One region of the Clostridium sp. CTA-7 genome, then DNA from elsewhere that is predicted to be linked to it. Evidence: a T-box and tRNA genes for the amino acid it is inferred to sense, from the RefSeq annotation. Region 1 holds a T-box; the other regions hold tRNA genes.
What was found. A T-box is a leader RNA that pairs with one kind of tRNA and senses whether it is charged. The one in region 1 lies ahead of leuS (leucine--tRNA ligase), so its partner is inferred to be a tRNA-Leu.
Positions count from the first base shown of each region.

Region 1 (3,293 bases):
AAAGTTTATAATTAAAAGATTTTATTTTGTTATTATCTCTTTTCCAAAAGGCATTAGAGATAATTTGGCTAGTTTTAAAGATTGTTTAGCAAATGGTATTCCTATTATTGTTATGCACAAAAGGAAAGCACTTATTAAATTCGCTATACATAATTCTATACCACCAAATAATATCCAAAAAATATTTAAAACAATATTTACTCCACTATCATTTTTAGTAACTACTTCTTTCCCAAATGGAGCGAATTGCAAGCTAGCCAGCTTAAAACATTGCATTCCTACTGGAATTCCTGCTATAGTAATACACCAAACTACTCCAGCAAAAAGCCAAGCTAAAGCATTAATAAACCCTCCAAAAATAATCCAAATTAAATTTCCTAAACATGACATTAAAAATTCCTCCTTTTTTAAAATTCCTAAATAGCTATAGACTATAAGCTTAGTTGTCTTATAATTTGTAGGTTTGAATTACACTTGTCCACTTTTAAGAATTTTAAGTAAGTATCTATAAAATTATCTAATAAATTGATTTATAGATACTTGCTCTCTTATTTAATTATTTCCTAACTGGACCAATGCACAATTTTCTATTGCTACTATTGAGTTTTCAATGCAATACTTTAATATTTCTTCACTTTCAGCACCAGGTTGTATTAGAACATTTTTTATTCCTAATTCATTAGCTTCTTTAATAAAGTTTATTCCAAGCTTAGCATTTATACATAAGTCCATAGCATCTATTTTATATGGTACTTCTTTTAAGCTAGTATATATTTCATTTCCTCCTTTAGGGTGAACACCACTAACAATATATCCTTTGCTTTTAAATTTATTTAATATTTTATAAGCATACTTAGACTCATTAGATACATCTCCTACAACTACCCAATTTTTTAATTTAATCATTTCATTTATATTCATAAAGCTACCTCCTATATAGGTTATTTTTTCATATGAACCTTTACAATATCATAACTTAATATATGATTAATATATCCATTTGCTAATTTTTAATTACTTTTTCTATTATATTATATTTAATTAATTGATTCTAGTTGTTGACTTATATTGTAATAAAATATATAATTGTGTATAAATTATATATTTACTGCTTTGAATAGGAGTAGTACTATAACTTTCAACCTTAAGAGAGCTGTTGATTGCTGCAAAACAGTGGTTGAATTATAGGAACTTGCCTAGGAGCTTACTTGTTAAAAGCAAGTACGGGAAACGCCGTTATAGATTTGAGTGAGAAAAATATTTATTTTTCTAATAAGAGTGGTACCGCGAATATGTCCTTCGTCTCTTAATTGAGATGAAGGGCTTTTTTTATATTATTTTTTATTTTTAAAGGAGGAATTATTGTGGCTAATTATGGAACTTCCATTGATAAGAAATGGCAAGATAAATGGGAAGAAACAAATCTTTATAAATTTGACCCAAATAAAGAAGGAGAAAAACTTTATGTTTTAGAGATGTTCTCTTATCCTTCTGGTAGCCAATTACACGCTGGTCACTGGTTTAACTATGGACCTGTTGATTCATGGGCTAGACTTAAAAGAATGCAAGGATATAATGTATTTCAACCAATGGGATTTGATGCATTTGGACTTCCTGCTGAAAACTATGCAATAAAAACTGGAATTCATCCAAAGGATTCAACAGAAAAGAATATAGAAACTATGGAAAAACAACTAAGAGCTATGGGAGCTATGTTTAACTGGGATAATGAAGTAATAACTTGTAATCCTGACTATTATAAATGGACTCAATGGGTATTTTTAAAACTATATGAAAAAGGCTTAGCTTACAGAAAGAAAGCTCCAGTAAACTGGTGTCCATCATGTAATACAGTTTTAGCTAATGAACAAGTTCTTGAAGGTTCTTGTGAAAGATGTTCAACTGAGGTAACAAAAAAAGATTTAACTCAATGGTTCTTAAAGATAACTGACTATGCTGATGAGCTATTAGAAAAATTAGATACTTTAGATTGGCCTGAAAAAACTGTTGCAATGCAAAAACACTGGATTGGTAAATCTACTGGTGCAGAAGTTACATTTAAAGTTAAAGATTCTAATATTGAATTTGATGTATTTACTACAAGAGTTGACACACTAAACGGAGTTACTTATGTTGTATTAGCTCCTGAAAATTCATTAGTTGATGAACTTACTCTTCCAGAATACAAGGATACTGTTGAAAACTATAAAAATGAAGCTAAAAAGCAATCCGATATAGAAAGACAATCTTTATCAAGAGAAAAAACTGGAGTCTTTACAGGATCTTACGCTATAAATCCTATAAATGGAAAAGAGGTTCCTATTTGGATTGGGGATTATGTATTAGCAACTTATGGAACCGGAGCTGTAATGGCTGTTCCTGCTCATGATGAAAGGGATTATGCATTTGCTACAAAGTTTAACTTATCAATAGAAAGAGTAATAACTAGCAAAGATGGTAATGATGCTGAACTACCTTATTGCGAATATGGTGTATTGGTTAATTCCGGAGAATTTGATGGATTAACTACTGAAGAAGCTAAAGAAAAAATAATTGATAAATTATCTTCTATGAAGCTTGGAAGTGCTAAAGTCAATTATAGACTAAGAGACTGGTTGGTATCTAGACAAAGATATTGGGGTGCACCAATTCCTATGATTCACTGTGACCACTGTGGAACTGTTCCTGTACCTGAAAATCAATTACCTGTAGAACTTCCATATAATGTTGAGTTTACTCCAGATGGAAAATCGCCACTAGCAAAATGTGATGAATTCATAAACACAACTTGTCCTAAATGTGGAAAACCAGCAAAAAGAGAAGCTGATACTTTAGATACATTTGTTTGTTCTTCTTGGTATCAATTAAGATATCCTGACAATAAAAACTCTGAAAAGGCTTTTGATAAAGATCTTATTAATAAAATACTTCCAGTAGATAAATATGTAGGCGGCCCAGAACACGCTTGTATGCATTTATTATATTCTAGATTTATAACTAAAGCTTTAAGAGATATGGGATATTTAGATTTTGATGAACCATTTAAGTCATTAACTCACCAAGGATTAATTCTTGGTCCAGACGGATTAAAAATGAGTAAATCAAAGGGTAATACAATTTCTCCAAATGACTATATATCTCAATATGGTTCAGATGTATTTAGAATGTATTTAATGTTTGGATTTGCTTATATCGAAGGTGGAGCTTGGAGTGATGATGGACTTAAATCTGTTGCTAGATTTGTAGATAGAATTGAAAGATACTTAGATATAGCTAGAGAAGCTATTGAAAAA
Region 1 covers NZ_BAAAAV010000001.1:694,437-697,729, reverse strand. Annotated here, with positions in the region: gene ACYUEX_RS02955 (YccF domain-containing protein) at 22-390, opposite strand; gene ACYUEX_RS02950 (CoA-binding protein) at 553-921, opposite strand; T-box leader at 1,105-1,310, shown strand; gene leuS (leucine--tRNA ligase) at 1,365-3,293, shown strand, end outside.

Region 2 (3,293 bases), on a different contig from region 1:
GCTCTTAAGGGAAAAGATAATCCATATCATGATTTTTATATATGGAGAGAAAAGGCAAATAATTGGAACTCTAAATTTGGAGGATCAGCATGGCAATATGTAGAAAGTTTAAATGAATACTACCTTCATCTCTTTGACATAACTCAAGCTGATTTAAATTGGGAAAATCCAAAGCTTAGAGAAGAAATATTCAAGATGATGAGATACTGGCTTGATATGGGAGTAGATGGATTTAGATTAGACGTTATAAATCTAATATCAAAGGATACAAGATTCTTAGATGATGATTTTACATCAGCTACTAGAGATGGTAGAAGATTTTATACAGATGGTCCTAAAATTCATGAGTATCTAAAATTAATGAACAAAGAAGTTTTTTCAAAATATGATAAGATAATGACAGTTGGAGAAATGTCTTCAACAACTATAGATAACTGTATAAAATATACTAATCCTAATAATGAAGAATTAAGTATGACATTTAATTTTCATCATTTAAAAGTAGACTATCCTAATGGTGAAAAATGGAGATTAGCTCCATTCAATTTTGCAATGTTAAAGGATATTTTCTTTAGATGGCAAGTTGAGATGGAAGAAGGAAATGGTTGGAATGCTTTGTTTTGGTGCAATCATGATCAACCTAGAATAGTATCTAGATTTGGAAATGATAGAATATATAGAGAGAAATCAGCAAAGATGCTTGCTACAGTAATACATTTAATGAGAGGAACTCCATATATATATCAAGGTGAAGAAATAGGTATGACAGATCCAAACTTCAATAATATTAAGGATTATAGAGATATAGAATCATTAAATGCATATAATACATTATTAAATGAGAGAATTGATGAAGAAGAGGTTTTAAATATATTAAAAAATAGATCAAGAGATAATTCAAGAACACCAATGCAGTGGAATGCTGAAATAAGTTCTGGATTTACTACAGGCTTACCTTGGATAAAGGTTTGTGATAATTATAAGAACGTAAATGTAGAGCTAGAAAAAGATAACTCTAATTCTATATTAAATTACTATAAGAAATTAATAGAATTAAGAAAGAATAATGAAATAATTTGTGAAGGAAGTTTTATACCTGTTTTAGAAGAGCATCCAAAAATATTAGCTTATATTAGAGAGTACAAAGGTAAAAAAATATTAGTAGCATGTAATTTTTATGGTGAAAAAACTATGGCTTCTCTGAAGGAGTTAATTAATATAGATACTAGTATTATTTTAAATAATTCAGATGAAAATAAAATTGAAGAAGCAAATATATTTTTAGGACCATATGGAAGTATAGTAATTTCTTTTTAATAATAAAAATTGCTTTTGATAAAATACATTTGTAATGATTTATTAATAAAAACCATGTATAGAAAAGAGTTTAGGATCTAGCTATGCATGGTTTTTTAGAGTTATATAGTACTTTTGTTCATCTTACAATAGGTTAATTTATATAATACTTTTAATAAATATTGAAAAGTTATAGTATATAAATTAAAATAGAATTATAAAAACATATTATGCAGATGTGGCGGAATGGCAGACGCATCATCTTGAGGGGGTGACGAGGAATCCTCGTGTGGGTTCAAGTCCCGCCATCTGCACCAAAAGAGAGTATATAAATGATATTTTTATCATTTATATACTCTCTTTTATATTAATAAATATTTATCAACAATAATTATGGCAATAATTAACATAACTTACTATTTAATCTTAATTCTGATAAACTAAAATAGGGTGATTATATGAAGATTAATAGATTATTTGAAATACTATATATTTTATTAGATAAAAAGAATATCACAGCAAAAGAGCTTTCAGAACATTTTGAGGTATCTCAAAGAACTATTTATAGAGATATAGAAAAATTATCACAATCAGGAATTCCTATTTACATGAGTAAAGGAAAAGGGGGCGGAATAAGTCTTCTATCAAATTTTGTATTAAATAAAGCTATATTATCGGAAGAAGAAAAGCGAGAGATAATAGCAGCTATGCAGGGGCTTAGTGCTATTAATGAAAATGAGTTTAATGGAGCATTATCTAAATTAAGTACTTTCTTAGGTGGAAATAATGAAAATTGGATTGAAGTTGATTTTTCAAATTGGGATAAAAATAATGATTTAGGAGAAAAGTTTGCAACTATAAAGAGTTCAATAATAAATAAGAATTTATTAAGTTTTAAGTACTTTGGTGCAAATGGAGAATCACTGAATCGTATTGTTGAGCCATTAAAATTAGTATTTAAAGGGCAAGGATGGTATTTATATGGTTATTGTAGGGAAAGAAAGGATAATAGATTTTTTAAACTTACGAGAATAAATAATTTAAATATTCTTTCAGAAAATTTTATAAGAGCTACACCAAATAAAGTTTTAATAGGGGAGGATAAAGAGTATGTTAGTGCATTAATAAATTTAAAGTTAAAGATAAATAAAAAAGTAGCATTTAGAGTTTATGATGAATTCACAAATTACTCTTTTGATGAAAATGGTGATTTTATAGTTAATTTAAAGCTTTCTAAAGGAGAATTATCATTTGGATATATTATGTCTTTTGGAGAAAATGTAGAAGTAATTGAACCAGAATATGTAAGAGCAGAATTAAAAAATCGATTAAAATGTGCATTAGGCCAATATTAATATGACAGTATGTTGTCATATTAATTATCGTAATATTTATCTATAAATATTAATAAGGAGAGATATTATGGATAAGTTAGATTATAAAAAGGAATTTAAAGAGTTATATTTACCTAAGGAAAGACCAGTGGAAATATTTGTGCCTAATATGAAATTTATAATGATTGATGGATGTGGTAATCCAAATGATGAGGATGGAGAGTATAAAAAGGCAGTTGAGATATTATATGCTTTGTCTTATACAATTAAAATGAATAAGGAAATAAAAAATAAAAATGAATACTTTGAATATGTTATGCCGCCTCTTGAAGGCTTATGGTGGCTAAAAGAAGATGGAGATATGAATTTTACTGAAAAAGAAAAATTTTTTTGGACTTCTATGATACGTCAGCCTGACTTCGTTACAAAAGAGATATTTGAATTTGCTTGCAATGAAGTTAAAAAGAAAAGACCTTATATTGATACATCTATAGCAAGTTTAGAAGAATTTAAGGAAGGGTTATGCGTACAATCCATGCATATTGGAGCATTTGAAAGTGAAGATATAACTATTAAAAAAATTGATGAATATATTAAAGAAAATAACTTGATTATAGATATTAATGGAATTAATGAAGATGGGAAAATTAGAAGGCATCATGA
Region 2 covers NZ_BAAAAV010000002.1:474,282-477,574, forward strand. Annotated here, with positions in the region: gene treC (alpha,alpha-phosphotrehalase) at 1-1,317, shown strand, start outside; tRNA gene ACYUEX_RS05280 (tRNA-Leu) at 1,529-1,613, shown strand; gene ACYUEX_RS05285 (helix-turn-helix transcriptional regulator) at 1,755-2,651, shown strand; gene ACYUEX_RS05290 (GyrI-like domain-containing protein) at 2,719-3,293, shown strand, end outside.
Region 2: it encodes a tRNA-Leu, which carries the amino acid that the T-box ahead of leuS (leucine--tRNA ligase) is inferred to sense. The anticodon was not compared.

Region 3 (3,293 bases), on a different contig from region 1:
GCAGCATCTTTACCTAAACCATTTAATATAACTCTTAATGGTTCTTGTCTTACTTTGTTAGCTTTTTCTGCTATCTTTATAGCACCTTCTGCTGCAGCAAAGCTTTCGTGTCCTGCTAAGAAAGCAAAACATTTAGTTTCTTCTCTTAAAAGCATAGCTCCTAAGTTACCATGGCCTAAACCAACTTTTCTATCATCTGCAACTGATCCTGGGATACAGAAAGCTTGTAAGCCTTCTCCAATAGCCTCAGCAGCTTCAGCAGCCTTTGTGCAACCTTTCTTTATAGCTATTGCAGCTCCTAAAGTGTAAGCCCACATAGCATTTTCAAAAGCGATTGGTTGAGTTGATTTTACGATATCGTAAACATCTATACCCTTTTCATCGCAAACAGTTTTTGCATCTTCTATTTTAGTCATTCCGTATTTTTCTAATACTGGAGTGATTTGATTAATTCTTCTTTCATAACTTTCAAATAATGGCATAATACTTTTCCCCCTTCAAACTATTCGTGTCTTGGATCAATAGTTCTAACTGCTTCGTCAAATCTGCCGTATTGGCCTGTTGCCTTTTCCATAGCTTCGTTAGCATCCATTCCCTTAGCAACCATTTCCATCATCTTTCCTAAGTGAACGAATCTATATCCAATAATTTCATTGTTCTCATCTAAAGCGATTTTAGTTACATAACCTTCTGCCATTTCTAGATATCTTGATCCCTTTGCAACTGTTCCGTACATAGTACCAACTTGTGATCTAAGACCTTTTCCTAAGTCTTCAAGTCCAGCTCCTATAGGTAGTCCACCTTCTGAGAAAGCAGTTTGGCTTCTTCCATAAACTATTTGAAGGAACAATTCTCTCATAGCTGTGTTTATAGCATCACAAACTAAGTCTGTATTTAATGCTTCTAATATAGTTTTTCCTGGTAAGATTTCTGACGCCATAGCAGCTGAGTGAGTCATACCTGAACATCCGATAGTTTCAACTAATGCTTCTTCGATTACCCCATCTTTAACATTTAAAGTTAATTTACAAGCTCCTTGTTGAGGTGCACACCAACCCACACCGTGAGTTAATCCTGAAATGTCTTTAACCTCTTTAGCTTGTACCCATCTTCCTTCAACAGGAATTGGCGCAGACCCATGATTTGGTCCCTTAGCAACAACGCACATTTCTTCAACTTCTCTTGAATACATCATATTATATCTCCTCCCTAATTATAGATTGCTATAGTCTTATTAGGTTTATGAACACCTTTTTAATATATGTAGACTACAAGTAATCGGGACAAATCTATACCCACTGGGATAAATTTATCCTATATCTATAATAACAGATGAATATAACTCTAACAATATAATCTTATAAAAAAATGTCTTTTATGGTATAAAATTTTACTTCTTGCTATTTTAATCCACATCTGATATAATAATTTTTGCAGTCAGTCGGCATGGCGGAACTGGCAGACGCACATGACTCAAAATCATGCGGGAAACCGTGTGGGTTCGATTCCCACTGCCGGCACCAATATTTAAAAGAAATGATCTTATCAGTAGGTTTAAACACCTTTTGATAAGGTCATTTTTCTTTTTCCCACTTCTTTTCCCACTATAAAATTAAAAAAGATACTAAACAATAGTATCTTTTTTAAATATTATTTATCATTTATTTTTCTAGTGGCAACAAACTGACTTGTCATTATACTTCCAGTTTCTTTATCACAATAAGGACATATTACTTCTTCTCGTTCCTGCATCCTGGATATAAATAGCCATGTATGACAATATCAAATTTTTCACAGCAATACTTACACTCTTCTATGCTTTTCCCCATAAAGTCCTCCATCGCAAATAATTTAAAATATTATTCTAAACTATAGTTAAGAGTTTCCTCATATAGCAATTAATCTTTTTTTACTGTAAATAAGATAGTACTATTAACTTCACTTGTATCAGGTTCAAATTCATAATAAGCTTTTTTTATTTTTTTTATATCTTCTTTGTCTAAATACTTGAAAAATCCAATAGACTCAAAATTATCACCAAATAAAGAAAGACCTTGTATTAATTTATAAATATCTTTTCTTTTCTTTAATGAATATCCACACTTGTTTGTGCATTGATAATATAATATAGCATTTTTTAACTCAACCAGTGCTTCTTTATGAGGATTAGTATTATATTTATAAATATCTATTACTTCCTCATATTTCTCTTTTGTAACCTCTTTAAATATTTCATGTATTGCTCTTATTATTATTTTAGTATCCAATGCCAACTCTTCATGTTTCTTAGTCTTTGTTTGATCAGAATACTCAATCAGTTTAGTAATTTCTTTAGCTTCCATTGCTACATTTTCAGCATTTTTATATAATCTTTTTGAAATAGCTAAATTTGTTATTACTTTATGTATATCTGGCCTAACTACTTCTATAATGCTTTTAGCTATATCATCTATTGTTTGGTTAGCACTATTTATAGCTACCTTATCTGTTAAAAACAGACTGAATTCTTCTATATCCTTCTTTGTAACATTGTGCCATATTAGTAATATAACCTTTCTATTATTTATTTCTTTACTTAATAAAGATCTTAATTCATAATCTGTCCATCCTTTTTTCATAAAATCTTTACTTATGACTATTAATCCATAATTAGACTTGATTAGCCCTTCGTCAATTTTTTTAGATAAGCTATCTCCAATCTTAAGTTCAGTCTTATCAAACCAAACATTTATTCCATAGTTTTTTAATATTTCAACAAGTGGAATTACAAATTGCTCTTTATCTTCTGACGCATGAGAAATAAATACATCCCATTTCATATTATCCTCTCCCTTTATTACCACATATAATCGATCGCATTTTTATCTGAAAACTTCCATTCCATAATTGCTCATATAATCTTCTATATCGTATAAATTGCTACTTAATGTTTCGTATGCTGTTGGCCTATTTTGTTTTGCAAATGCTTCATATAATCCGTTGTAATATGTCATGTACATATTATTAGCATTTATATATCTTTGTACTTTTGATTTACTATAATAACTAAATTCTTCTTTCATATATATTCTTATTTCTTTTAATACTTCCATAGCTACTTTTTTATTATTGTCATTAAGAAACTCAAATCCTTTTTTAGCCATACTAATATAATAATCTACATTCTCTCTTATCTCATCTATGCTTATTTCTCTTTTATCAAATTCAAGTATATTGTTTTTCATTCTATCAACTCCTTATAATTACAATTCTATAAATAATTATAAAATCCTCTAAAATAAAAAATGATACCC
Region 3 covers NZ_BAAAAV010000003.1:548,555-551,847, forward strand. Annotated here, with positions in the region: gene ACYUEX_RS08705 (GGGtGRT protein) at 1-482, opposite strand, end outside; gene ACYUEX_RS08710 (iron-sulfur cluster assembly scaffold protein) at 503-1,195, opposite strand; tRNA gene ACYUEX_RS08715 (tRNA-Leu) at 1,441-1,523, shown strand; gene ACYUEX_RS08720 (toll/interleukin-1 receptor domain-containing protein) at 1,899-2,819, opposite strand; gene ACYUEX_RS08725 (hypothetical protein) at 2,862-3,224, opposite strand.
Region 3: it encodes a tRNA-Leu, which carries the amino acid that the T-box ahead of leuS (leucine--tRNA ligase) is inferred to sense. The anticodon was not compared.